3 regions of the Paenibacillus sp. BIC5C1 genome follow, and region 3 is predicted to be linked to each of the others. Evidence: predicted binding sites of a transcription regulator. Region 3 holds the regulator's gene; each other region holds the start of a gene.
The links. Region 3 encodes Rex, which represses fermentation and respiration genes when NADH is low (regulators of the CRP and FNR family bind a similar motif). Its sites were predicted from a motif close to TTGTGAAATATTTCACAA; they were not measured.
Positions count from the first base shown of each region.

Region 1: a site for Rex is predicted at 6,752-6,769, ahead of RS891_RS29240 (formate/nitrite transporter family protein). Genes of this name have one in related genera too.
Region 2: a site for Rex is predicted at 5,875-5,892, ahead of adhE (bifunctional acetaldehyde-CoA/alcohol dehydrogenase). Genes of this name have one in related genera too.

Region 1 is NZ_CP135922.1:6,511,283-6,521,269, forward strand. Features, by position in the region: gene RS891_RS29220 (response regulator) at 1-455, opposite strand, end outside; gene RS891_RS29225 (class I SAM-dependent methyltransferase) at 724-1,638, opposite strand; gene RS891_RS29230 (MFS transporter) at 1,849-3,072, opposite strand; gene RS891_RS29235 (molybdopterin-containing oxidoreductase family protein) at 3,267-5,330, opposite strand; gene RS891_RS29240 (formate/nitrite transporter family protein) at 5,810-6,664, opposite strand; gene RS891_RS29245 (FAD-dependent oxidoreductase) at 6,882-8,243, opposite strand; gene RS891_RS29250 (glutathione peroxidase) at 8,614-9,096, opposite strand; gene RS891_RS29255 (ferric iron reductase) at 9,285-9,987, opposite strand, start outside.
Region 2 is NZ_CP135922.1:4,770,726-4,780,712, forward strand. Features, by position in the region: gene pflA (pyruvate formate-lyase-activating protein) at 1-260, opposite strand, end outside; gene pflB (formate C-acetyltransferase) at 344-2,602, opposite strand; gene adhE (bifunctional acetaldehyde-CoA/alcohol dehydrogenase) at 3,182-5,794, opposite strand; gene RS891_RS21280 (Crp/Fnr family transcriptional regulator) at 6,225-6,941, shown strand; gene RS891_RS21285 (hypothetical protein) at 7,017-7,730, opposite strand; gene RS891_RS21290 (hypothetical protein) at 7,928-8,662, opposite strand; gene RS891_RS21295 (winged helix-turn-helix transcriptional regulator) at 8,831-9,127, opposite strand; gene RS891_RS21300 (ThuA domain-containing protein) at 9,450-9,987, opposite strand, start outside.
Region 3 is NZ_CP135922.1:4,575,786-4,585,772, reverse strand. Features, by position in the region: gene panB (3-methyl-2-oxobutanoate hydroxymethyltransferase) at 156-1,031, shown strand; gene panC (pantoate--beta-alanine ligase) at 1,028-1,924, shown strand; gene panD (aspartate 1-decarboxylase) at 1,917-2,300, shown strand; gene RS891_RS20270 (tetratricopeptide repeat protein) at 2,394-3,041, shown strand; gene dinG (ATP-dependent DNA helicase DinG) at 3,183-6,044, shown strand; gene RS891_RS20260 (redox-sensing transcriptional repressor Rex) at 6,287-6,940, shown strand; gene RS891_RS20255 (amidohydrolase) at 6,927-8,231, shown strand; gene RS891_RS20250 (cell wall elongation regulator TseB-like domain-containing protein) at 8,273-8,803, shown strand; gene RS891_RS20245 (hypothetical protein) at 9,096-9,623, shown strand; gene RS891_RS20240 (AAA family ATPase) at 9,616-9,987, shown strand, end outside.

The DNA.
Region 1 (9,987 bases), 1.9 Mb from region 3:
AGAAAATACTCCTTGGCATGCGGTAACACACGCTCCAGATTATATTGTATCGACTGTACAAAACGCTCCTGATCCGTCCACTCCCGCTTCTCACTAACCAGTTCACCAATGGCCTGTACGAGATGCTCCTCACTGCAGGGCTTGAGCAGATAATGCTTCACGCCATACTGCATCGCTGTCTTCGCATATTCGAATTCCGTGAACCCTGTGAGCAGGATAAACGAGACATCTGGATACTTCTCCGCCACAGCTTCAACCAGCTGTAACCCATCCATTCCCGGCATGCGAATGTCCGAAATGATAATATCTGGACGCTGCTGTTCTATAAAAGATAACGCTTCCAATCCATCCTGCGCAATGCCGATCAGCTCTGTCCCCAATTGGGACCAGTTCACGACACTGGAGATCCCATCTGAGATGATAAATTCATCATCGACCAGCAATATTTTGTACATCGTCCCCCTCCTCCTGCCTTTAACCATATCCATTCTATTATATGAGCATTATGCACAAATGGAGGGCAGAACGTTGAATGACATGGGATTGAACTATAACAAGTCGGATTTCTGAACATGTGTATCACATGCGAAGTTATTGGCTACCGAATCATGGTCTATGTTGTTCTTGGTTCAAACCAAACAACCCCACCCTGCTACAGGGTGAAGTTTGTTTGCTGCTATGCAATTGCGGGCTATCTAGGTGACCCTATCTGCCCAGATCGATTTATTTTTTTACCGCGTGAATAAAATGTATCGTTTCAAATGCCATCAGATGATCGGTTCGATCCTGGAAAAACTGTTCCTGAATCGCCTCCGGATTCAGATGCTCATAAATTAGCAACCCTGCTTCATCAAGCAAGGCTTCCATCTCCGCATAGGCGTACCCGGATTTCATCGGCTCACCGCCAGCCGCAGCCATCTGGACCATATGGTCCACGCGATTATATATGCCCTTCGTTTCAAAAAGATGCTCGTCAGCGTAGTCAAAAACAATTGAACTGCCGGACGGTAGGTTCGTAAACAACACTCGCAACAGCCGGGACAGGTCTTCTTTGGTCCAGTAAAAAGAGACGCCAAGTAGACTCAAAAAGGACTTCTCCCCACTTAACTCTTCGTCCAATAACGTTGGAAGAGAATCCTTATTGGTTAAATCCATGGCCACAAAGCGCAGATTCAATGGAACAGGCTGTTTTAAGGATGCCAGCCGACTGAGCTTGAATTGCTGTGTTGGCGGGGCGTCCACCTCAATAATCCTCAGGCAATTCTTTAATTCCATATGCCGCAGCGCAAACGTATCGAGACCGGCTCCAAGAATCTGATATTGTGTGCTTCCCAGTGCCAGTTCATGAAGCAGCACCCTTTCACAATATGCAGCACGGGCCAAGGGGGTTGGAGCAAGCTGGGTCTGTACAATCCACCTCAGTATTTTATCCGGGTCGTCCTTGATCAGATGAGCCATGTCAGGGTTGAAAAAATGGATACCTTGAATCATATTCTCACGGATATCCGCAAACTCTTGAGGCGTGATAAGCTCTTTGGCTATATAATCATCGAAAATAAGAGGTGTATCGTATTGGCAGTGATAGGCTCGGCCAAAAGCCGAAATCAAGGATGTGATGCTGGACTCATTTTGCTTCATATTTCATCCTCCCGTACAAACAAAAATAAGATTCCCCCTGGCCAGGAGAACCTTAGTATATACGGAATATTTTAATATGTAAATTATAGCATAAAAAGATTTTTTTGTCAATCTAAATTCGCAGGATGCTCCGACAGATTTAAGTGGCTTTCTTTGCCCATCCACTCCAATCTGTCCCCTGCCTCCCTCACACCACTCAGCTCGCAAAGGCTAAGCGTCCAATCCGTACTCCTTCACTTCACGGTTGCGGTTCAGCACTGCATGCAGTACAAAACCAAGCACCGCAATAACCGCCGTGCCAGTTGCCAGCCACGCTACAGGGATCAATCCCTGTTTGTCGTACATGACCCCCATTGCATACGGTCCGATAACCCTTCCGACCGCACCAATCCCACCGGATATCCCGATGTAGAAGGGTGCCGATCTTCCTGCGTTCTCTGAGATGAATGCCGGGGTAGCAGGTGAGATCAGCATTTCCCCAAAGGTAGCCAGTACCATCGCAAGCACCATCCCCGGATAGCTATACATGGTGATCATGACGATGTAAGCCATGCCATAGAACACGGCACTTGCAGTCATCTGAGCAGTCGATGTACGGGCCATCGTGCGCTTAACCCAGCTGGTAAAAGGTTGTCCTACAAAGATCAGCACCCCATTCAGGGTCCAGAGCAGACCGTACATTCTTTTCTCCATACCTTCGGAAATAATATACGGAGACACACCCGTATTCCATATGGAATTACCGAACAGCAGGAACAGCACACCCAGGCTCATAAACAGATATAATCTGGTGTTGCCCAGCAGCGCCCAGACGCCCGGCCCATCGGGAACCGTTTTGCGCTTGGTCAGATGTACTTCGCCCTGATCCGGTTCTGCCCGCGACAGATAATACCAGAAGAAAATCGCAAAGCCGGCGGAGGTCACCCCGTTCAGTACAAAGCTGAGGTGATAGGAAAAGTCAGCCAAAAAACCACTGAGCGCTGTACCAATTGCCACACCGATATTGTTGGCGACATAGATCACATTGAACAATTCCCCGCGTCGCTCCGCAAACCGGAAGCCAATAAAGGCTTGAATCGCTGGTAACGACAATGAACTGAACAAGCCAATCCAGCCCATGGCACATATAAATACAACCCAATACGCGCTAATCCACGGCAGAGCAAACAGCCCGACCGCATTTAACGCCAGCGATCCGATGATCAGCTTCTTGACGCCCACCCGGTGGTACAATGCACCGCCGAGCAGTTGCCCGAAGATACCTCCCAACGACTGGATCAGAATGACAAACCCCGCGTTCGCCATCGTGCGTCCAAGCTCGTCAAATACATACATCGTGGTCAGCGGCCACATCAAGGCACTACCTGTCGCATTGACCAAACTTGCCAGCAAAAATATTTTCACTTCTTTTGGATACGTATCCAGCCATCTCATCATGTTGTTTATTCTCCTTAGTACCTTCAAAAAGCATATTGCCATAAAAAATAGACCCTTGCCCTGACGGCATATAGCCAGAGCGAAGGCCACTTGAATTTAGAAATTTGAATTCTGAATCTTGCTCTTTATCATTCTGCTTACGATCTATCCATTGTTCATCTTACCTTAAAAGATCCGATCTGCAAGCACATTCATTGACGCTTCACTTCGACAGTGGCCGAGAAGAATGTTGCTCCGTTCCCCATGTCAGACAGACGATTGGACGTGAGCGAGTTCGCCCGCTGTTTCTTGCCATTACCATCCCACCATAAGCCTTGACTGATCACCGTTCCTGGCAGCATGGATTCACTCACCTTGGCAGTTAGTTCAATCCGGCCACGGTCGTTCCATACGACCACCGCATCCCCGTCTTCCACCTGTCTGCGGGCGGCGTCCTCCGGGTGCATTTGCAACAATGGCATCTTCTCCAAACGTTGATGTTTGGCCGAATTGGCAAAGGTGGAATTCAGGAAATTATGATTTGGCGGCGACAAAAACATCAGCGGATAAACATCAGCAGGTCCAGCCGGTTTTTCCCCGTCATACCCCTCAACGAGAGCACTGTACGTAGGCAGCGGCGGTAATCCCTTCTGTGCCATCGTTTCCGAATACAGTTCAATTTTCCCCGAAGGCGTAGGCAGCTGATCCAAATAGGAGTCATGTGCAGACATATCCAGCTTGACGAAGTGATGCTGCTTCAACCCCTCCAAGGTTACTCCGTTCATGTAGGGATTGCCCGTATCCTGAAGTGCTTCCTCGATCATCTGTTCCGGCGTCTCCCCGAAAATCTCCGGGTCATACCCCATCGCCTGTCCAAGCAAAGAGAACAATTCAACATTACTCTTGCTCTCACCCAAAGGCGCAATGACTGGCTCTTGCAAATGAACATACTGATGCCAGTAGGACGTATACAGATCGGTCGTTTCAAATGAAGACGTCGCAGGCAGCACAATATCCGCGTATTTCGCCGTATCCGTCATGAATAGGTCATGGACAACCGTGAACAGATCCTCCCGTGCAAAACCTCGCTCCACCCGCTCGGTATCTGGTGCCACCACCAGTGGATTGCTGCAGTAGACCATCAATGCCCGGATCGGCTGCTCCGCTTCCAGCAATGCTTCGCCAATCCGGTTCATATTCACCACGCGCGGCTCCGGGTTCTGCCGCAGTTCCGGACGCTCGAGCGCATCGCTATTCGTGCTCGCGTAACTGTTGGTACGAATAGCACCACCGCCGCGCTTCAGCCACTGACCTGTAATGGCAGGCAGACAGGCTACGCTGCGTACGTTCATTCCACCGTTGTCGTGATGCTGGAGGCCATTGCCAATATGAATATGGGCTGCCTGTGCGTTGCCATACAGCTCAGCGAGCTTCACGATGTCCGCTTCCGGTACACCTGTAATACGTGCAACACGCTCAGGGGTGTAGCTGCTGACATGATCACGCAGTGCCTCATGGCCGACGGTATATTTTTGCATAAAAGCCTCATCCGTCAGGCCCTGCTCGAACAGCACATGCATTAATCCGAGTGCCAGTGCGCTGTCTGTACCCGGGTAAAGTGGAATGAACCAGTCCCCCCATTGGGCGGTCCGATTGCGATGGACATCAATAACGACGATTTGGGCGCCCTTTTTGCGGGCTTTCTCAGCCAGAACAACCTGATGCATATTCGTGCTGACGATGTTGCCTCCCCACACCAGAATGACATCCGCATGCTCCGTATCCTCGGGCAACGTTCCCCGGTTCGCACCCATCGTATATTTCCACCCGGTATTTCCCGCTGCATTACAGATGGTCTGTTCCAGCATGCTCGCACCTAGTGCATTAAAAAATCGACGGTCCATACCATCCACACCAAGAATGCCCATGTTTCCATAGAAGCTGTATGGCAGGATGCTCTCCGCTCCGTAGGTATCCGCCAGTGAACTGAATTTTGCTGTAATCTCGCCGATGGCGTCATCCCAACTGATTCGTTCGAACTGGCCTTCGCCCTTGGCTCCGATGCGTCGCATCGGATATTGCAGCCGCTCGCGGTGATACACCCGCTCCGTCATATTTCGGACTTTGTTACAGATGGCGCCTTTTGTAATCGGATGGTCCGGATTGCCCGCTACCTTCACGATCTTACCGTTCTCCTTATGAAGCAGCAGGCCGCAAGTATCCGGACAATCGAGCGGGCAAACCGCCGGAAATACGCCATTCTCCTGATCGATCATATACAAGTTCCTCCCCCTTCAAAGCTATCCTCATATCATATCTTCTTCATGGTAATCGCGTAAAGAGAACAGTCTTTTTTCACCGCCACAACCGCTCCAATTTTTTTCAAAAAAAACTTGTCTCCCCTTGATTCAATCTCAAAATTCAGGGGTAAATTAAAAATAAGGCATTAGGTTAGTGTTTCCCCACTTCCTCCTCATGCCATATCATGGACCACTCCCGAAATTCGCCATGAACAGGTTTCGTTCCCCCGAACCTTGTCATGGCGAATTTATTTTGCGTAGAAATGTGTTTATCAAAAAAAGCGATTCCCTCTCTTGTGGTCAAAGCCAGCACAGGACAGCCGCCGCCATGACTTGAACGAGATTAGAATCGCCAGTTCTGTTACTATTTTGTTTAACTTCTCTGTCTAACTTCGCACTCGTCTTTGCAGCTTACCGGGGTTGTAACGCTAACTCGGTTACTCGACAAAATGCCGCTACGCCTGCTTGCTCCACATCGGTCTGTCTTCCGTCTCCACAGGCTGGGCCACCGCCATGGCCACCTCAGGCTTCACTTCCGGCTCATGCTTGCGCAGGTACACCATCCAGTAGGCAGCCGCCACAAACAGCGCTCCTCCCGTCAGGTTGCCAAGCCATACCGGAATGAAATTCATGATGTATTGCCCCCACGAATAATGTCCTTCGAAGATCGCAGCAGGAATCAGGAACATGTTGGCGACAACGTGCTGGAATCCAATAGCCACAAAGGCCATCGTTGGGAACCAGATGCCCAGTACCTTGCCACTCATCGTATCCGATGCATAGGACAGCCATACTGCGAGAGCTACCAGCCAGTTACACCCGATCCCGGATATAAAAGCCTGAAGGAAGCTGTCGTCCAGCTTGTGTCCAGCCATATCGACGACTTTGGCCAAATAGGCACCCTCTGCCGTCAGACCAAGAACATGACCAAACGCATAGGCCACAAAAAGCGCCCCAAGGAAATTACCTATTGTTACTAAGATGAGATTCTTCAACATGCTGCCTGCGGACAGTTTGCGTGCAATCGTCGCAAGCGGGACGGCCATCATATTGCCTGTCAGCAGTTCCCCGCCGCCAATCAGCACCAATATTAAACCTACCGGGAACACTGCTGCACCAATCAGATTAACCATGCTGCCCCACTCGGCCGGAGCAGAAGCAATAACCCGAATATCCAGCAGAAATCCGAGTGCAATAAAAGCACCTGCCAGAAAACTGAGTATCAATACGGAGGACACCGGATTTTGAGCTTTCTTCATCCCCGTATGCGCCGTATATTGTGCAACCTCAAGAGGTGTTTTTGCTGCCATAACGATCCTCTCCTTCACAGTTCATGAACATCATAATTCAACTTGTTTGGTTGATAAGTTCATTGTATCGCGAAGGTTTCAAGAGGTTTGTTACTTTTATCACAAAGTCTGAAAACTACATTTTAATATTTCCGTAGTATCTTAATTGATGTGCATAAAAAGCAAAAAAAGAACTACCGCATAATGAATGCGGCAGTTCTCAGATCTTTCGTTACGTTTATACCATCGCTGGTGTTTTTAATTCTACTGAAGGCAACGCCTGAAGACCAGCCGAGTTCAGGAAGTTCCACGGTTTGTTGTAGTGTGGCTGGAAGAAGAAGTCGATGAAGGCCAGCTCATCTACCGTCATGTTGTTCTGGATGCAGACAGAGATCGTATTGATCGACTGTGTCAGATCAGCCTGTGACATGACCTGCGCACCAACGATGCGGCGCGTAGCCTGTTCATAGATTACTTTAAGCAGCAGCTTCTCTGCCGTTGGCATGAACTCTGGACGGTAAGCATCTTCAAGCGTTACAGCCTCAACCACCAGGCCCTCATCCGCAGCAGATGTTTCCGTCAGGCCTGTACCTGCTATATTTTGCTCATAAATTTTAATACCTGATGTGCCTTGTGTACCCATGTACGGTGTCGTAGGACGAACCAGGTTCCGCGCTACGAGTGTACCCATCCGCACGGCGTTGGTGGCCAGTGGAATGTACGCAGCCTTGCCGGTTGGGTTGTAATGAATTGCACAGCTGTCTCCAGCAGCGAAGACGTCTTTTTGGCTGGTTTGCATATATTTATCCACGATGATTGCGCCGTTCGGCAGCATATCCACTTGGCCTTTGAGCAGCTCGGTATTTGGACGGAAACCAATGCACAGAATAACGAGGTCTGTATCGAACTCTCCTTTGGATGTAATGACCTTGTTCACTTTGCCATTCTCACCGGTAAATTTCTGTACAGTTTGGCCCAGTGCCAGCTTGATGCCGTGTCCAGTCAACGTCTCTTCAATGGCATCCGTGAACTCGGGGTCGAGATATTTGTTCAAAATCCGGTCCACACTATCGATCAGCGTAACTTCCTTGCCGTTCATTTGGAAAGCCTCTACCAGCTCGATACCGATATATCCTGCTCCTACCACGGTAATGCGTTTGGCATGTTTGGCTTTCTCAATAATCGTGTTGGAATGGTTGTAGTTTTTGCAAAGTAAAATGTTATCCATCTCGATGCCTTCCAGTTTCGGTACGACAGGCCATGAACCCGTGGTCACGATCAGCTTGTCGAAGGTATCTTCGAATTCTTCCCCAGTTTTCAAGTTTTTAGCCTGAAGTTTGTGACCCGCAGCATCTACTGACGTCACTTCATGAAGCATTTTGGTAACGACACCGAGCTCGGCCAGTTGGTTTGGCGAAGAATAGAACAGTCCGTCTGGATCTTTCACGACGCCACCTACATAAAGCGCAATGCCACATGATAAGAAAGAGATGTTGTCATTGCGCTCATACACTGTAATGGTAGCATCCGGGTACAATTTGGCGGTGTTAACGATGGCTGCGGTTCCTGCGTGTGTACATCCGATAACTGCGATTTTCATGATAAGGTTCCCCCTTGGAGTATATAATAAAAAAATTGAATATAACGTCATTGTGGTTGTGAAATTTTTCACTTCTAAGCGAACAATGCTTATGTGATTTATTTCACTTTGTACATTCATTATAATGTGATATTTTTCACATTGCAATAGGTTAATCAAAATAAATTTGTCGGATGTGGTTTTCTTTACGATCAGGCGAGTCATCGACTCATCTTCATTGACTTCAGTTTTCCCTGCTTATGGCTGGTTTATGCTCAAAATAAGTGTAGTAACTCCCGAGGAGACTCGTATATGGAGAGGATATTTCGCACTAAAAATTGTGTCAAAAAAAGCCTGTCCTCCAATCTGGAGGCAGGCTTCTTCGTTCATTTTATACGCCAAGCAGCTTTTCAATCTCTGCAGTCATGGCTTCAGGGGATTCTTTTGGTTCAACACGTCCTACAACTTCACCTTCACGATTCACGAGGAACTTGGTGAAATTCCATTGGATGCTATTGTCTTCGCCAACACCAGGTTGCTGCTCACGCAGATACTTGAACAATGGATGTGCATCTTCACCATTAACGTCGACCTTGGCAAACACGGGGAAATTAACGCCATAGTTGATTTGGCAGAAGGATTCTGCTTCCTCACTTGTACCCGGCTCCTGGCCGCCAAACTGGTTACAAGGGAAACCCAGTACAACCAAGCCTTGATCACGATAGCGATCATAGAGCTTCTGCAATTCACCGTATTGTGGAGTCAGTCCACACTTGCTGGCCGTATTGGCGATCACCAATACTTTGCCTTGATACAGATCGAGTGGTACTTCCTGATTTGCGGTCGTTACCGCCTGATACGAATATACGGACATGACTGATTCCTCCCATGAGTATGATGTAGGTTGGGCTGTTGTATGTACTGTACCTAATGACCATGCGGCACACAGCCTGTCTCTATATTATAGACCTGAGGCGGTCAATTACCAAATCTGTGATTAAACCCTGCTCAAGTTCATATCGAAAAACTTCGTCCATCGACATGGACATATTCCCTTCCCTTTTAGCCTGACTTCGCCGCCACAATAGCATCATAACGCTCTTGCCGCTCTGCCTTGGTCAGTTTGGGACAACTGTAACAATAGTTCTGACCGCCATACACCTGATGGTGCAAGCAGCAGACTGGCTTCATCAGCATGGTTTCTCCAGGTTGATGCGGATTATCAATTTCCACCGGTTTGAAGGTTAGCAGATTCCTTTTCAACCCCAGAATCTCTGGAGACATCGCGATTACATGCTCATACCCTTGTATAACCGCTTCACGTTCCGTCTCCGTGATATTCATCTGTAACGCTGTCGTTTTGAACCATCTCAGCATGGATGCGAGTTGTGCCCACATCTGACCTGGGTTTGCTCCACCAGCAACAGCCACGCCTTCAATCATTGGACGCAGCTGGTCACCGTAATATGCTGTTAATACATCATTACACCAGGAGGATGGAACGACTTGTGATCCGCCCATCAGATTCGGATGTGATTGCTCGGTTGCATTGTTCAGTTGAAATCCAATCGCCGGACGGCCATCCTTTACCTCCAGCTGCATATTTATGTTCTCCAAAGACAGATCCAGATAGGTGTCACATAATGCCGTCATGTAGTGAACCCCCATCATCAGGCCACGAACCGAATGCATGAAATAAACAGCCGCTGAGCGAATAGAATCGGCCCGAAGATGCTCATTATAAGTTTCCAGCATAAGCTTGGCT
Region 2 (9,987 bases), 190 kb from region 3:
ACAAAATGAGCCTGTAATGTTGGCTCCCCGCCGGATACCGTAAGTCCTCCGCCGGAGCTGCGATAGTAGGACAGGTATGGCTCGATTTCAGCCAATACCTCCTCCACGCTCATTTCTCTGCCACCATCCAGTGCCCATGTATCCGGATTGTGACAATACTGGCATTTGAGCAGACATCCCTGCATAAAAAGCACGAAGCGGATGCCTGGGCCGTCTACCGTCCCGAAAGTTTCGAGTGAGTGAATATGTCCATTAACCATGCTGCCTCTTCCTTTCTGTATCGCATCCGCTGTGCGTTTAATATGGAGTTTCTACTCCTTTGAACCGTTGAGTTAAGTCCGAGTTACATCGAACCGTGGAAGGTCCGGTTAATGACATCGAGTTGTTGCTCACGTGTCAGTTTGATGAAATTAACCGCGTAACCGGATACCCGTACTGTCAGCTGCGGATAGTTTTCCGGGTGGTCCATCGCGTCAATCAACTGCTGACGATCAAATACGTTCACGTTCAGATGGTGTGCCCCTTGACCAAAATAACCGTCCATCATTGCAACCAGATTGGATTTACGTGTGTCTGACTCTTTCCCGAGTGCTTTAGGCACGATAGAGAATGTGTTAGAGATCCCGTCAAGGCTGTGTTCGTACGGCAATTTGGCTACTGAGCCAAGGGATGCCAGTGCACCTTTTTTGTCCCGACCATGCATTGGGTTCGCCCCTGGTGCAAACGGTTCGCCTGCTTTACGACCATCCGGCGTTGTACCTGTTTTCTTGCCGTACACTACGTTCGATGTGATCGTCAATACAGACTGAGTTGGGATCGCATTACGATACGCTTTGTGTTTGCGAATCATTCCCATGAAGCTTTCCACCAGTTCAACGGCGATGCTATCGACACTGTCTTCATTGTTACCGTAACAAGGGAAGTCACCTTCAATTTCAAAATCAATTGCGATGCCTTGTTCGTTGCGGATCGGTTTGACTTTCGCATACTTGATGGCACTCAGAGAGTCTGCTGCAACCGAGAGACCAGCAATACCACAAGCCATCGTACGTACAATGTCACGGTCATGCAGGGCCATTTCAATACGCTCATAGCTGTATTTGTCATGCATGTAGTGAATGACGTTGAGTGAGTTCATATACAGTTTAGCGAGCCATTCCATCATCGGTTTAAAACGTTTCATCACTTCATTGTACTCCAGCACTTCGCTTGTGATCGCCGGATATTCAGGTCCAACTTGCGCTCCCGATTTCTCATCACGACCGCCGTTGATTGCATACAGCAATGCTTTTGCCAGATTGGCACGAGCGCCGAAGAACTGCATTTGTTTCCCGATCTTCATCGCAGATACGCAGCAAGCAATACCATAATCGTCTCCGTAGATCGGACGCATAAGATCATCATTTTCATACTGGATGGAGCTCGTTTCGATGGATACTTTTGTACAGTATTGTTTGAAAGCTTCCGGAAGCTTGGTAGACCAAAGTACAGTAAGGTTCGGCTCAGGTGCTGGACCAAGATTGTTCAGGGTGTGCAGGAAACGGAAGCTGTTTTTCGTAACACGGGTTTCTCCATTTACGGACATGCCACCGATGGATTCAGTTACCCATGTTGGGTCTCCACTGAACAATTCATTATAATCCGGCGTACGCAGGAATTTGACAATCCGCAGTTTCATAACAAAATGGTCAACCAGTTCTTGAGCCTGTTCTTCAGTTAACAAGCCTTCTTGCAGATCACGTTCGATATAAATATCAAGGAAAGAAGATACACGTCCAAGTGACATCGCCGCACCATTTTGCTCTTTGATTGCTGCCAGATAACCGAAGTAGAGCCATTGGAACGCTTCTTTTGCAGTTGTAGCTGGCAAGGAAATATCGAAACCGTGCATTTCACCCAGTTGTTTCAATTCTTGCAATGCACGAATCTGCTCGGACAGTTCTTCACGGAGGCGAATGACATCTTCATCAATCACATCGACTTCAAGTGCATTTAGTTCTCCTTTTTTATTTCGAATCAGGAAGTCCACACCATACAGAGCAACCCGGCGATAGTCACCGATGATCCGGCCACGGCCGTAAGCATCCGGCAGACCGGTAATAATCCCTGCTTTACGTGCTGCACGCATTTCAGATGTGTAAGCATCAAATACACCCTGGTTATGTGTTTTACGGATGTTCGTAAATATATCAATGACGCCTTGAGGCATTTCAAAACCATAAGCTTCACAAGCATCAATCATCATGCGAATTCCACCGAATGGCTGAATGGAACGTTTGAACGGAGCATCCGTTTGAACACCAACAATCTGTTCTTTGGATTTATCCAGATAGCCGGGTTGGTGAGAAACAATCGTTGCTGGCGTGTTTACGTCAACATCAAGTACCCCGCCGTTATCGCGTTCTTTTTTGGTCAGATCGGAGACGATATCCCATAACTCTTTCGTATTCTGAGTTGCACCTGCAAGAAATGCTTCGTCGCCATAGTAAGGTGATAAGTTACGTGCCAGAAAATCATTCACATCTACGGATTTCGTCCATGTTCCTTTGGTAAAGTTTCTCCAGCCTGTTTGTTGTTTGACATCTTTTTCGATCACCGACATAGTAATCCCTCCACAAATTTGGATTTCCGGACACATGACAGGATGCATCACTCGTCTCATCTGTGCCCAGAGCCGCGATTAATGTGATAAATTTCACATGTAAGCCGGAACATGTTCTCTCTACTTGGGAACCGGAACCGCGGATGAATGTTTTTCTTACATTTTCAGTATACGTCTTCGTTCTTTCATCATCTGTGATTTTTATCACAAAGTTTGTGACCATCCTCACTTCACCTATGCTGTGTTCAAATTGAACCCTGTAAAATTCACACTTAGTCACTACGCGGGCAGAACAACTTCCGATCGCTGTTACCCCCGGATTTTTTCAATTATATTTTTCAAAGGGTAAAATTCTGGGATAAAGGCGAGCGCTTCGCTTCTTCAGTTTTTTCTGCCCCCTCCGTTATCGTGTGAATACCTGGTTCAAAAAGTAACATCACGGATTACGTGTAACCTCTTTTAAAAAAGGCAACTGCAAGGATTCCGTTATACCTTTTTTTACAGGAAAGACGGCAATCGGGGCTCCCCTTACGGGGAACCCTGACTATAGCTGCCTGAATCATGCTGCTGCTTTAGTTGTTATTCAAACTTGCCGTAGAAAGCGTTGCGGTATACATCAGCCAGTTCAGTCACCAGCGGCAGTTTTGGATTGGCTGTTGTACATTGGTCCTCGAATGCACGGTCTGCCAGATAATCGACATGTGCCTCAAAGTCTTTGGCATCGAATCCAATTTCCTGGAACGACTCTTCTATACCCAATGTTTTGTTCAGTTTGCGAATGGCATTGATGAGGCTGGTAACCCCTTCTTCTGTCGTACGTGCAGGCAATCCCAGAATGCGGGCAATTTCGGCATAACGCTCATCTGCCACAAAGTGCGAATATTTCGGGAAAGATGCAAACTTGGTCGGTTTTTTCGCATTGTAGCGAATGACGTGCGGCATCAGGATCGCATTGGTACGTCCGTGTGCGGTGTGGTACTGACCGCCCCATTTGTGTGCCAAGCTGTGGTTAATGCCCAAGAACGCGTTGGCAAAAGCCATACCGGCAATCGTCGAAGCATTATGCATTTTCTCACGAGCCAGTTTGTCACCTTGCAGTGCCGATTGCTCAAGATATTGGAATACCAGCTGGATTGCTTTGATCGCCAGTCCATCCGTGTAATCATTCGCCATAACGGATACATACGCTTCGATCGCATGCGTCAGTACGTCCATACCTGTGTCTGCGACAGCTGTTTTAGGCAGCGTGTATACAAACTCAGGGTCGACGATCGCCACGTCTGGTGTCAACTCGTAGTCTGCCAGTGGATATTTTGTATTACCTTGATTTTTATCTGTAATAACTGCGAACGATGTTACTTCCGAACCTGTGCCCGAAGTTGTCGGGATCGCTACGAATTTCGCTTTCACGCCGAGACGTGGATATTTGTAGATCCGTTTGCGGATATCCATGAATTTTTGTTTCAAGTCATTGAAATCCGTGTCAGGATATTCATAGAACAGCCACATCGCTTTGGCAGCATCCATCGGTGAACCCCCACCGAGTGCGATAATACAGTCTGGCTGGAAGCGGCGCATCATTTCCGTACCGCGGTCTACCGTTGTTGTGGATGGATCAGGTTCGACATCAGAGAACACTTCAATGGCTACCGGCATTTGACGTTGACGCAGATAGTGCTCTACTTTTTCCACATAACCGAGTTTGACCATCATCGCATCCGTAATAATGGCTACGCGTGTGATGTCCGGCATTTTGGCAAGATACTGTGTTGCACCTTTTTCGAAGTAGACTTTGTTCGGCACTTTGAACCACTGCATATTCACGGTACGGCGAGCCACCCTTTTCACGTTGATTAAGTTCACAGCGGTTACGTTGGAAGAAGTCGAGTTCCGTCCATACGATCCGCAGCCAAGTGTCAGAGACGGCATGTTGGTGTTGTAGATGTCACCGATAGCACCGTGTGTGGATGGCGAATTCACGATAATCCGTCCGGTTTGCAGGCGATCTGCGAACTTGCCAATAACTTCTTCATTCGTCGAATGAATAACGGAGGAGTGACCCATGCCGCCAAAAGCAACCACTTCTGCTGCACGCTCAATCCCTTCAGCTGCCGTTTTCACTTTGTAACAAGCCAGTACCGGGCTTAGTTTCTCAGCCGACAACGGGAATTTCGTACCTACCCCTTCAATCTCTGCTACGAGAATTTTGGTGTTAGCAGGGACCTCGATTCCGCACATTTGCGCAATGCTTACTGCAGATTGACCAACAATTGCCGGGTTGACCGCACATTTCTCAGCGTTAATCGCACCTGCGGTCAGTTTCGCTGCTTCATCCTTGTTAACAAAGTAACAGCCGTTGGCGATCATTTTCTTTTTCACCTGATCGAAGATCGGTTCTTCGATGATAACTGCTTGCTCGGAAGCACAGATCATGCCGTTATCGAACGATTTGGACAAAATCAGATCCGTTACCGCTTGATTGATATCTGCGCTCTTCTCAATAAAGCAAGGTACGTTCCCTGGCCCTACGCCCAGTGCCGGTTTACCACAGCTATATGCGGCCCGTACCATACCTGATCCGCCTGTTGCCAGAATGAGCGCCACATCATTATGATTCATCAGTGCGTTTGTACGATCCATGGAAGGATCATCAATCCACTGGATACAATCCGCTGGAGCTCCATGCTTCACTGCAGCATCTCGCAAAATTTTGGCAGCTTCCCGGCTACAGTTCTGTGCAGATGGGTGGAAACCGAAGATGATCGGGTTACGCGTTTTGATGGAAATCAGTGCTTTGAACATCGTGGTGGATGTTGGATTCGTTACCGGGGTAATCCCCATGATAATGCCGACAGGCTCCGCAATTTTCTGGAAGCTCTCGTACTCATTATCTTCAATAACACCTACTGTTTTGTCATATTTGATGCTATGATATACATATTCTGTTGCAAATATATTTTTGGTGATTTTATCCTCATACACACCCCGACCTGTTTCTTCCACAGCCATTTTGGCGAGCATCATATGTTTGTCCAGACCTGCCAGCGCCATCGCTTGCACGATGCGGTCAATCTGTTTCTGATCCATGGACATGAATGCTGCATGTGCTTTATTCGCTTTGTCAATTAACGTTTGAATATACTGACCTGCTGTCGGTTCTTTTACTGGGGCGACTTCGTTCTTTACAGCCATCTCCCTCATCCTCCTAAAGGTTCGTATTGGTTTGTCTCTCTTCTTTACATTCACATCGTATCATGGGGAAAGAGTTAATTATGTGATTTTTTTCACAAAGTATAACAAATTTAATTTAAGTTTTTTAGTGTTCCTCACTTAGCCATTTACACTTCCTATTTAAAATATATAGCTGTCAGATTCATACTCTCCTTTCGAAAGTGAATTTAATCACAATGTTTGAAATTTCGCCATTTTTGCCCCCTTTCCATGCCCCTCAAACGGCAAGATAAGGTATATACTGAACTTAAAAATTGAACCACCGCAATTTGTACCGTCCTTCCCGGCCGAGAGATGACCCTGATCAGGACGGCAACGGTTTGCGGCGAACCACGGGGGCCAGTCCAAGCTGCAGAAGGCCGTCCGATGGACACAAAGGGGAGATAGACTTATGAGAGAACAACTGAGTGTACTGGAAAAACGCGGAAATACCAACTGTTTCTCGGAAGCGAATTTCAACCATCTACTCGTAACGATGAAGGACAGAACCTATCCGGAAGGAACCCATCTGTATTGGGAAGGAGATGTCTCTGACAAACTTTATTATATGAAACGGGGCCGTGCCCAGATCACCAAATCCACGGATGAAGGCAAGGAACTGATTATGTACATGTATCAATCCGGTGATATGATTGGGCAGGCTGATCCGTTCTTCGGATCGAAACACAGCTTTTCGGCGGAAGTGCTGGAGGATAGTGAGATTGGTGTACTGGAGCATAAAGACCTGGAGATGCTGATCTGCCAACATTGTGACTTTGCGATCGACTTTATGAAATGGATGGGCATACATCACCGTTTGACCCAGACCAAATTCCGTGATCTGATGTTATATGGTAAACCGGGCGCACTTTGCTCCACGCTAATTCGATTGTCCAATTCCTACGGCGAGCCCCACGGAGAGCATGTCATGATCCATAAAAAAATAACACACACGGATCTGTCCAATATGATTGGAGCGACCCGTGAAAGTGTCAACCGCATGTTAAGCGATCTGCGTAAAAAAGACGCCATTGAATACGATAACGGCATGATTGTTATCAAAGATCTGCACATGCTGCAGGGCATCTGCCACTGCGAATTGTGTCCTAACGAGATTTGCCGAATCTGACGCTTTCCCCGACTTTTAAACATTTGATATGAAAAAAGCCCATCTTCTATAACGAAGATTGGGCTTTTGTTATACTTAAGATACAGTAGTTAACTCGAGCTTTACTGCATCACGTGGATTCAATTTCATGTCCAAACCGTTTTCCATCAGTTCCTTATCATTCACCATGATCATCCAGCGTTGGTTCATTCGGGGAATTACATTTTCAACGGAAACAACGAATTTGTTGTTCTCTGACATTCTTACAATCCCACTGGACTTCAATACATCACGCACAGTACATTCCTGAACATACACCCCGGCATATTGACGATTGAGATTTGGCATAATATTTCCACCGCTCACCTTGAGTAATGTTGTTTGGTAAACAACATCGTCTCCCCCACTGTCAGCGGCTTTTACATATATGATTACTTCATCTTTGACATGAAGCTCCATGTCCCAATTTTCGGGGTCAATATCCTTGCCATTCAGTTTGACTGCCCAGCTAAGTGAGGAATCCAGAGAAACTTCCCCCACGGATTGGATCCGTTTTCCATCTGCTGTAAAATCGACAAGTCCACTGTTCAACAGTGCTTTTTTGAGCGTCAGACCTTCACTAAAATCTCTCTTAATGGACTTCGTTGCGTCAGGCAAAAAAGTGCTGCCATCCACTGCCACAGTGATCGTATTCTGCGATTCGGTCTCTTTAACGATTGGTTGTTCGGAAGGCTGTGTCTCGCTACACCCGGCTAATATAACCAGAATAAGCAGACATATACCTATGTAACCGGGGATTCTCTTCTTCATGTAGGTAACACCACCCTGCGTAAAATCATTCACCCTGTTGTCCATAACCTCTATTATGGCACAAAATTCATGCAAAAAAAGTGTCAATGCCGTTACTTTTCATCCAGCAGCGTCCATAACTGGTTTGTACAACACAAAGAGCCTGCAAGCAGGCCCTTTGGCTCCTAATTATCATTAAGCACTATTGAGTAGCATGGTTACTGGACACAAGCCTGCATGTAGGTACGGCCTCCGTCTCCATCCTTCAGATACGGATTGAGCCCAAAGAACTGTTCCTCCGACACATAAACGCCTGTCAGCAAACGCCCTTCAAGTAATCCACCGTCCACCTGTACACAGAACGAAGGTGCATCCACATATTCCTGGTAGAGCGGAATCTGACCTGATGAATGGTGTACCTTGGATACCTTACCCTGCTCATGCAACGGCCGTTCGGAGAAATAGGTAGGTACAATATAACGGGCAATCACATCCAGCTCCTGTACAGTGTAGAAGGTATCATCACCCAGCCAAGGTGCGAACAGGCGGATCTTCTCATATTGTGACCATACAATCGCCTGAATCAGCATCTCCGCTTGAACAAAACGACCTTCGCCCACATCCAGATACACACGTTCTTCATGAAAGTTGGCTTCTTCAGTCTGTACACCGATAGAATTGGGTTGTCTCAGTTCACATCCGATACATTTCCAGCCTCTTGCTGTCTGAATCCATTTTTGCAGTACCGCCGGAGCCATTACCTGACCATTGTTATTCGTGGAATGAGTCTTCTCTCCTGCAACATCATCCTTAACCGACGCGGAATATGAAGTTCGTTTAAATAGCTCCGCAGCTTTTTTGTAGATTAAATGTACCTGGATGGATGCGCTCTCAAGTTCTGCAATATCTTGCTTGCCGTAGCGTACTTCACGGGATAAGCTTTCTTCTCTCATGACAAGTGGCCTCCTCGCTCCGGCCGCCTGCGGCCATTTTATTTACAATTATACTACAACTCGCGACAACATGTGCAGGACCCTGAAGACAAAAACTCCTGATTTCCACTGGAAACCAAGAGCCTTTATCCCAACAGTTCCTTTTAGTTTGAGCCGGGGAAGCTGTTACTACTCAACCCACTGCTCTGCCCAGTCTTGAATTTGATTCATAACAGGCTGTAGCGCCTTGCCTTTCTCCGTCAGTTCATATTCAATACGAACTGGCGTCTCCGGATAGACATGACGGATCAGAATTCCTTCGCTTTCCAGATCTTTCATCCGTTCTGACAACATCTTATCACTCATCGATGGAATCAGGTTGGAGATATCCTTGAATCGCTTCGAACCACTCATCAACGTTTGAATAATCAGACCGTTCCAGCGCTTACCCAGAAAAGAAAACGCCGTCTCAAAGCGCGGACACATCCGCAGATCTTGGCCTTCCACATTAATCACCTCTTTAGAGATCACTCAACTTACGTTTAGTTAGTATATTTCATAATAACATATTTAAGTCTCAAAGAAAACGTCTGCCGCTAAAAAGTTAAGATTTTAGAGGCATAACCCAACTTCGATGATACAACTCAGTATACATCACATGGGACAACGGAACCATGGGAAAATATCGGCTAACTCCCATGTAGCTATCTTACCCAAAAAGAACCCAGCTGCCACAGTCATACATGACTTGGAGAAGGGTTCTTTGGTATATCGTTTATTTTATGCGATCACACAGCCAATTTGCAGCTTAAACCAGTACGTTACCAAGTGGTCTTACCGGTTCGCTGAAGCCAAATTCAGGCTTAACGTTGCGAGCAGGATATGCCCACTTCACGCCATTGCTGATCACTTTTAAAATTTCCGGATTGTAGAAGGTTGGGTACGTTTCATGACCTGGACGGAAATAGAAAATTTTACCTGAACCGCGGAGGAACGTACATCCGCTCCGGAATACCTCTCCGCCTTGGAAGTTGCTTACAAACACAAGCTCATCAGGCACTGGAATATCGAAGAATTCCCCGTACATTTCTTCTTTTTCCAGAATAATCTTGCTATTAATACCCTCGGCTATTGGGTGGGACGGATTTACACACCAGATAATCTCCTGCTCATTAGCTTCACGCCATTTCAGATCACAACTTGTGCCCATCAGTGCTTTGAATGGCTTGGAGAAGTGACCGGAGTGCAACACAATTAACCCCATACCATCCAGGACCCGCTGTGCAACCTTTTGTGTAATCTCGTCGCTCACGCGATCATGCGCCATATGTCCCCACCATATAAGC
Region 3 (9,987 bases):
AGTGAGATGTTGGATTCTGCTCTGAGCCGAAGAGGACCGAGACAGAAGGGACGATCGCAAGTGACTCTTTTTTGACTTTTCGGGACTTTTTAGTGGAAACTAAAAGGTTTTTTTGTTGCGTTTAAATTGAAAAGATGAGAGGAGCCATGACGAAAATGGCAAACAAACAAGCATTGAATATTGTGAAAATGAAAAAATATAAGCAGGACGGCGTGCCGCTTAGTATGATTACAGCTTACGATTATCCGACAGCCCAATTGGCCGAGGAAGCAGGTATCGATCTGATTCTGGTTGGCGATTCACTCGGGAACGTGGTACTGGGTTATAACTCCACCTTGCCTGTTACGATCGACGATATGGTGTATCATACACGTTCTGTAGTACGTGGTGCGGGGAATACGTTTATCGTGGCTGATATGCCCTTCATGACGTATCATGGCAGCATAGACGAGACGCTAAAAGGTGTCCGTCGCCTGATGCAGGAAGGTCATGCACAAGCGGTTAAGATGGAGGGCGGTCTCGAAATTGCAGATACGGTAAAAGCGGTTGTGCGAGCCGGTGTACCTGTACTTGGACATATCGGGCTTACACCGCAATCCGTCAATCAAATTGGTGGTTATCGTATCCAGGGCAAGGATGCTGCAGATGCCAGACGGCTGATGGACGAAGCCAAGGCGCTAGAAGCAGCTGGAGCCTTCGGCATCGTACTCGAACTGGTCACTGAAGAAGTGGCAAGAGCCATCTCGGAAGAACTGTCAATTCCTACGATTGGGATTGGCGCAGGCAGAGGTTGTGATGGTCAGGTACTGGTATTCCATGATGTGGTTCAGTATGCTTCCCCATACACGCCAAAACGTTTTGTCAAATCATATGGAGACGTAGGTACATTGATTCGCAATAGCATCGAGTCCTATGTGAAAGAAGTCAAGGATCGCTCATTCCCAGCAGAGGAGCATGTATTTACCGCCGCTGATGGCGTTCTGGATCAATTGTACGGGCATCGCAAAGAAAAGGTGGAGACGAACGTATGAAAGTGATACGGACAATCGCAGAATTAAGACAAGAACTGAACTTGAACCGTCAGTCGATTCAGTCCAGAGAGTCCGTTGTAGGACTTGTACCTACCATGGGATTTCTTCATGAAGGACATGCAAGTTTGATGCATGCGGCCAAACAACAAAGTGATGTCGTGGTGCTTAGCATATTTGTAAATCCGATTCAATTTGGTCCAAATGAAGACTTTGACAGTTATCCTAGGGATGAAGCCAGAGACCTGGAAACAGCACGTGCAAATGGAGTGGATATCGTATTTATTCCCTCGGTTGACGAGATGTATCCACAGCCTACACAAACGACCGTATCGGTTTCCCGTTTAACGGATCGATTGTGCGGTGCATCCCGTCCGGGGCATTTTGACGGAGTGACTACGGTTGTCTCAAAGCTGTTTAACATTGTTCAACCGCAGCGTGCATTTTTTGGCATGAAGGACGCACAGCAGGTAGCTGTGATTCAGCAGATGGTTAACGATCTGAACATGGCGGTTGAGGTTGTGCCTTGTCCTATCGTTCGTGAAAGGGATGGCTTGGCGCTTAGTTCGCGCAACGTGTACCTCAGCACAGAACAGCGCCAGGAAGCGCTTGTCCTGTCCCAGGCACTGCGTGAGGCACAGGAAGCTGTGGATGCAGGTATGGCAATGACAGCAGCGGATATCCGCGGTATATTGCGTAAAAACATTGAACGTTCACCAATGGCCGTAATTGATTATGCTGAAATTCAGGCTTTTCCAAGTCTGGAGCCACTTGCTGATCAGGGAAAAGTTCATGGTCGTGACGATCTGTTGATCGCGCTGGCAGTAAAATTCGGCAAAACCAGATTGATTGACAATATACGGCTGCAAAAATCGGAGGTACTGTCCCATGTTTAGAACACTAATGAAATCCAAAATTCACCGGGCAACCGTTACGGAAGCAAACCTGAACTATGTGGGAAGCATTACCATCGATGAAGATCTGATGGAAACTTCTGATCTGATGGAAAATGAGAAAGTGCAAATTGTGAATAATAACAATGGTGCACGTCTGGAAACCTATGTCATTCCAGGTCCACGTGGAAGTGGAGTGATATGCCTGAATGGAGCAGCAGCCCGTCTGGTACAGCCCGGCGATACCGTCATTATCATTTCATATGCGATGATGTCTCAAGAAGAGGCAAATAATCACAAGCCTACCGTTGTCTTTGTGGATGGACAGAATAAACCTGTGCAAACGATGAAACACGAAGTTCATGCCACGATTATGTAATCGACTGGTAAGGGGAATGAAATCGACCCATTCTACAAAAAATGAGTACAGGTCACTGCACTAATCCATTTTTTCAAGGGTGGGGATGCATCGATGTTCCAGCATGTTTTCGCAGAAATGAACGACATGTTAGATGAAATTATCAAGCGCTACCCTTCTGCTGAAGGCCTAAGCAAACAGGAATTGCTGCAAAAGTGGAATTTGCTGAAGCGGATGAGTGACGGGATGATTGATGAGTGGTTGATGTTTGAAGAAAAAATGAGCCAGGTAAGGGAACGGGAACTGGATAAGCCCGCCTCCCTTGAACCTGAACAGCAAGCTGTTACCGCGCTGCCAGAACTGCATCTGGAATGTTTCAGTCGCGGTCAGGGATATTTCAAACTGCAAATGTACCCGCAGGCGATTATGCAATTTTCCGTAGTTGTGACCGACTATCCGGAAAGTGCATTGACTCGTTTTTACCTGGCTCTGGCTCATCTTAACCTGGAACAAACCGAGGAAGCTGGAATACACTTGCAGCGGATTATGCATCTGAACGGTTCGCCGAGATTAAAAGGACTGGTATGTAACGTTCTGGGCTGTATCGAGGCCAAACTGGCGAACCCGGAGGGTGCATGTTCACTATTTGCGCAGGCACTTCAGTATGACCCAACGTTGACCGAACCGCTGTATAACATGGAAGCCTGTCGAATAAACAGCGGAAAATGGCAATATGCAAATCAGCTGACTGCCTTGACTTAAGGCTATTCGGCGGCATGAAGACGGTGTTCCCTCCTCTGGCATAGCGGCGGGACACCGCCTTTTTTTGTCAGTTAATTTTCAAACGCCCTTTTTTTTGCTATGCTGTAACATAGACTGGAATGGAAGGGACCGTACATTGCAATGAAATTTGCCGTATTGGATTTCGAAACAACCGGCACGCAGTCCGACGGTGAGATTATACAGGCCGGACTTGCCATCATAGACCATGACTACAGCATAACTCAAATATATAGTTCTTATGTGAACCCAGGTGTATCGATTCCGCCGTTTATTACAGGGTTAACCGGTATTACTGATGAAGACGTGGCGAATGCTCCCTCATTGGAAGAGATGATGATGGAGATGGTTCCGCTGCTCGACGATGTGGTTCTTGTTGGACACAACGTTGCTTTTGATTTTCATTTTCTTCAAAATGCACTCGATCGTTGTGGTTACCTGCCGTTTACCGGACGGATTCTGGATACGATTGATTTCCTGAAGATCACGTTCCCGTCACTGGGCTCCTATCAACTCGGTTATGTGTCTTCAGAATTCGGATTTCAGCATGACCGCCCTCATCAGGCAGACAGTGATGCACTTGCGACAGCTTTTGTATTGCTGAAGTGTCTTGATGAGCTGCGTGCATTGCCTTTGATTACGATTCAGCGCCTCAGTGATCTGTTTGCTCCGGAAGACAGTGACTTGGGGTGGTTCTTCGACGGAATGCGCGCGGAGAAGGAAGCAGAGCCGATTCAGGATCTCGAGGGTCATACGTATTACCGTCAGCTCGCCTTGAACGTTAGTGATTGGACCGATATTGGCTCACCACGTGATGAGCGGCAGGGTAATCCACTGGAGGGTGTCAGTTTTGAACAGTATATGGACCAGGTTAGAGATAACTTGAAGCAGACGCTGGACCATTATGAGGAGCGTGAAGCGCAAACTCAGATGTTCAGCAGTGTCCGACAAGCGTTGGATGAAGAGAAACATCTCTTGATTGAAGCCGGGACCGGTACAGGCAAATCATTGGGTTATTTGCTGCCTGCCATCTATGAAAGTGTGAAACAGGAACAGAAAGTTATGGTCAGCACACATACCATTAACTTGCAGGAGCAATTGAGAGAGCGTGATATTCCCTTGCTGACGCAAGTGGTTCCGTTCCCGTTCAAGGCAGCAGTGTTTAAAGGACGTGGACACTATCTGTGTCTGCGCAAATTTGAGCATAAGATCAACAAACGTGAATTCGCTACACCGAAAGAGGATTATTTTACAGCGGCTCAGATGATTGTCTGGCTTACCCAGACGGAGACTGGTGACGACGAGGAGCTTAATCTAAGCGGACGCGGAGGAGACTTCTGGGAGACGGTACAGAGTGAGTCAGAATCCTGTCTTGGACGTACCTGTCCCTGGTTCCGCAAATGTTTCTATCACCGGGCGAAACATGAAGCCGGGCTATCCGATATCGTCATTACGAATCATTCAAAATTGTTTACGGATGTCAAAGCAGCACATCAGTTGCTGCCAGCCTACGAAAGTCTCGTCATCGATGAAGCACATCATCTGGAGGATGTAGCAGGTAAACACCTTGGTCTTCATATGAAATATTTCACGTTGGTTCATACATTGACCCGACTGTTCAAAGATAGCCGTAATGGCCAACTGCCTATGCTTCGTTCTCAATTATCGGGACATGAAAATTCGGTACAGTGGGGCTCCATGATCGATCAGATGTTCCCGCTTGCGGTCGAAGTCAAGGAGATATGGGATCGACTCAGCGATACACTGTTTGGCCTGTTGCCCGAACGCAGCGATGCTTCTCCAGGCGAGACAGGACAATTTTCTCTCCGACTGAAGCCTTCGCAAAAACCAGCCAAATGGCAGGAATTGCAGGATGTTGAAAATCAGATCTATGTCACCCTTGGCGACTTGATTCGTAAAGGAGACAAGCTGCTGCTTGAAGTGAAAGAAGATCAGGACGATTATCAGTCGGATAGTCTGATTACGGATATATCAGGTCTGCTCAAGGACTTGGCAACAATTAAGGATAATTTGCGTTTCTTCATGCGGATGGATGATGCGAACACCGTGTACTGGATGGAGGCTAGCGGCCAGTTCCGCAGTAAATCACTGCAACTCTATGCTGTTCCTGTCGATGTCAGTGCACAGTTGAAGGATATGTTCTTTGATAAAAAGAAAAGCGTTGTGCTTACATCGGCTACGCTCTCCGTTGACAAGTCATTTCAATTCATGATCGAACAGCTGGGCTTGCAGGAAGCTGCCGAGAATAACCGTCTGCTAACGTCGATGCTGCCGTCACCGTTCAATTATCGCGAACAGGCCCTACTCGTCATTCCGCGTGATTTCCCAAGTGTGAAGGGCAGCGTAGGTGATGCCCACTTTGTGGATATGCTCGTGCATTCGCTTGCGGAAACGGCGATCGCGACCCGTGGACGCATGATGGTGTTGTTCACCTCCTATCGCATGCTGCGCCAGGTGTATGACCCGCTTAAGGAGGCCTTGTCAGGCAACGATATCTCTTTGCTGGGGCAGGGGGTCGACAGCGGCAGCCGTTCCAAGCTTACACGCCGCTTCCAGGATGCAAAAGCAACGGTGCTTCTTGGCACAAGCAGCTTCTGGGAAGGGGTGGACATTCCCGGAGAGGCTCTGACCTGTCTTGCGATTGTCAGATTGCCTTTCCAGCCACCGAACCATCCTTTAGTCGAAGCGAAGAGTGAGCTTTTGCAACAACAGAAGAAAAACCCGTTCATGAAGCTGTCCGTGCCACAAGCCGTTATTCGTTTCAAGCAGGGATTTGGCAGGCTGGTTCGCACAGGCAAAGACAGAGGCATTGTAATTGTGTACGATACACGCGTCATTGAAGCGTATTATGGCAAGTACTTTTTATATTCACTGCCTGGTCCCAAAATGGAACACATGCTCACCGAGCAGATGGTTCCACGCATTTCGGAGTGGCTCGAGAGACCAACCGATGAACAACAATAATAGATACGCTCTGTAGCTTCCATTATTGCAAGACGCCAGTGATTGGCGGTAAAATTGAGATATAGTATTCATTCGTTTCATGGGTAAACGAGTAAAGGGATTCCAAGCGAAAGCAATTGAAGCAATAATCGATTTTATAACAAGGAGCATCCTGTTGAATTCAGTAGTCATTTTACATCGTTGCCGACAGGGTGCTCATCTTTTCATCTATCTATCGTGGCCTTGGTAAGGGGGAGCAATGAATGAAATCAGATAAAATTTCGGAAGCCGTGGTGCGTAGATTGCCTGTTTACTTGCGTTATTTGAATGAACTGCATCAGCGCGAAGTCAATACGGTTTCTTCACAAGAACTTGGACTGAGGCTGGATCTGAATCCTGCCCAGATTCGTAAAGACTTGGCTTACTTCGGTGACTTTGGTCGTAAAGGGATCGGGTATGACGTTTCATATCTCATCGAGAAAATCCGCCATATTTTAAAAATAGACCAGCAGATCAATGTGGCTCTTGTCGGAGCAGGTAATTTGGGACATGCTTTGTCCAATTACAATGCCTACCTCAAAGACAACATGAAGATCGTCGCTGTATTTGATGCCTACGGTCCGAAGATTGGGAGCCAAATCAACAGTCTGACGGTGCAGCCGATGAATGAATTAACGGATTCGGTCAAAAAAGATAACATTCGTATAGGTATTATCACGGTTCCGGATACGGAAGCCCAAAATGTTGCAGATCAGCTGATTGAGTCAGGAATTGAAGCGATCCTGAATTTTGCGCCTACGATCCTGAAGACCCCGCCGCATATCCGCATTCATCATGCCGATTTTACGACGGATCTGCTTAGCCTGGCTTATTACTTGGAGAATGGAAAGGACGACGAGGAAGATGACGACAAATAGATGGGTCATTCACAACGGCAAATTTGCCGTGAGTGAGGGTACGAATTGGAACGTGGTTCAAGGTTTTATGGTTGTTGAGAATGACAAGATTGTGCATATTGGTGAGACATTGCCGGAAGGAGACGAAAGCCTGACAAAGGTGGACGGAAAAGGACTGTTCTTCTTGCCGGGTCTGATCAATACGCATGGTCACGCGGCCATGTCGCTTCTGAGAGGCCATGGAGACGATCTGGCGTTACAAGTATGGTTGCAGGAGAAAATGTGGCCAATGGAGGCCAAAATGACGTCTGAAGACGTATATTGGGGCACATCACTTTCCGTACTTGAAATGTTGAAGGGCGGAACAACAGCTTTCCTAGATATGTATGATCATATGGATCAGGTTGCGAAAGTGGTGGAACAATCCGGCGTTCGGGCTGCTCTGGCACGTGGGGTAATCGGACTTTGCTCAGAAGAAGAACAGTTGCGCAAGCTCGAAGAGTCTGCAGCATTTGCTCGTCAATGGAATGGACAAGCAGACGGAAAAATTACAACCGTAATTTCTCCGCACGCCCCTTACACTTGCCCTCCGGATTACATAGAGAAGCTGGTACAGGTTGCTCATGACCTGAATCTGCCTTTGCATACGCATATGTCTGAAACACTTCGCGAAGTGGAGCAGAATGTGGCTGATTACGGTCTGCGCCCGGTTGCACATCTGGAGAAGCTAGGATTTTTCTCCCGTCCATCTCTGGTTGCGCATGCGGTACATCTGAATGATGAGGAGATTGAGATTCTGGCGAAGCATGATGTAGCGGTTTCCCACAATCCAGGCAGCAACCTGAAATTGGCTTCAGGTGTTGCACGAGTACCTGATCTGCTGAAAGCAGGCGTGACCGTGTCCCTCGGAACAGACGGACCAGCGAGTAACAATAACCTGGATATGTTTGAAGAGATGAGACTGGCTGCATTGATTCACAAAGGGGTGTCCGGTGATCCTACTGCAGTGCCGGCAGGGGAAGCGCTTCTGCTTGGAACTTCATATGGTGCCAAATCCATATTCCTGAACGATACAGGCGCTCTGCAAGTTGGCATGAAAGCTGATTTTATTGCGTTGAACATCGAACAAGCCCATTTCTATCCGCATACGGATCTGATTTCCCATACAGTTTACTCCGCATCGGCCAAAGATGTGGAGCATGTATGGGTGGATGGTAAACAAGTGGTTAAACATGGCGAATGTCTTACAATGGATGAAGAGCGCATTCTGCGTGAGTCTCAACTGGCATTTGACAGTCTGCTGGCCCGTTAATTACAAGGACAGCAGCGTCATAGGGAAAGGAAGTTCGGCTTTTGAAGAAAAAAAAGAAGTGGATATGGATTTCGCTGCTGCTCCTGGTTCTGATTTTGTTTGGACTTCAGCGTTATTATGTCTATGTGACTCAGGATCAGCGCAAGGAAGAAGCGTTGGCTATACAGGCGGCTCAGGAACAGCTGGGCATTACGTCCCACGAAGAGTTGCGTAAGTATGTCTGGGGGCAAAAAGACGGCGGAGACAACATATACTGGACCCTGGTCGGCAAAGATAAGGATAACCAGGATGTCATGGTATGGATCAAGTTTGATGAGAATAATAAACCTGTGACGGGAACCAATGCGGTGCACGGTGAACTGTTAAAGAACGGCATGAATGAAGCTCAGATTCGAAATCGGTTCAGCTCTGAAGTTCCGGGTGGAGAGATCAAGCGCATTATGCCAGGTGTTGTGAATGGGATCTATGTATGGCAAGTGTATTATAACGATGATACTCACAACTATTATCGATTTTACCGCTTCAGCAACGGGGAACAGGTGGACCTGGTCTATACAATACCGAACAGCTAGAATTAGCAGACGTGTTATCGTCTGAAAAGAATACATTAAAGAACCGGCAGACGGAAACCCGACTGAACCGGTTCTTTGACGTATTTTCTTGATCATTTTGGATTTGAATAGTTAAAATTCATATTTTCGCCTTAGATATTGTATATACGATGTGATATACTCAAATATGTATTCAAGGATACATCATACACAAATAAATCCTGTTAGGCACATCACAGGACGTTACGTACACATATTTATATTCTTGCCTACAAGTTATAGGATGGGCCAAAATTTAGGAGGGGTAACTCACTTGAAGATAAAAGTATTGCCTATTGCTCTGACTGCCGTCATTTCAGCCGTTGTGTTGTTTGGAGGTTGGTTTGTGTATCGTCATGTGGCTGTGCAAAGCCCAATTGAAAAGATGGTTACCCAGTACGATGGAGTCAATGATGTTCAATTAACTATTAACCGCAATGATGTACAGTTGAAACTCGATCTGCAGCCGGATGTTGATCTGGGCAGGTTGGTACAATATATTCACAAAGAAGGACAGACCTTGATTGGCACTCGTTCGTTGAAGCTGGATGTCGTGGATCATTCCAACGAAGCGCTGGAGAGCTGGTGGGGAAGCGCGATGTTTACTGTAGCTCAAGCGATGGAGAACAAGCAATACACCGAGATTACACCGACCTTGTCTAAAATGGCTACAAATGGGATCAAGGTAAATACAGCCATGGATGACAATAATGTATATGTCAGTCTCAGAGATGGAGATGCCAGCAAGTTTATCATTCTGCCGCGTGTGCCCGGTCAGATAGGAGTGTGGCCTAATGCCTAAATGGACGAAAGAAATTGCCATTGGATTTGTACCCGTATTAATAATCTTTCTCGCTTTTATCGGTGTAAACATGATTCCTATTCTGATTGCTGCAATGCTTGTGGGTGCTCTGCTGCTTATGATGCAAATGCGTGGCGGAATTACGGTGGGAGCAGGTCAGGAACGTAAACGCAAGAAAAAAGGACCTTCCAAGCTGACTTTTGAAGAAATCGGTGGTCAGGAGAGTGCCAAGCAGGAACTGAGAGAAGCGCTTGATTTTCTCATTCGACATGAAGAAATTCAGAAGTTTGGTATTCGTCCTTTGAAAGGTATTCTGCTTACTGGTCCTCCAGGAACAGGTAAAACCTTGATGGCCAAAGCTGCT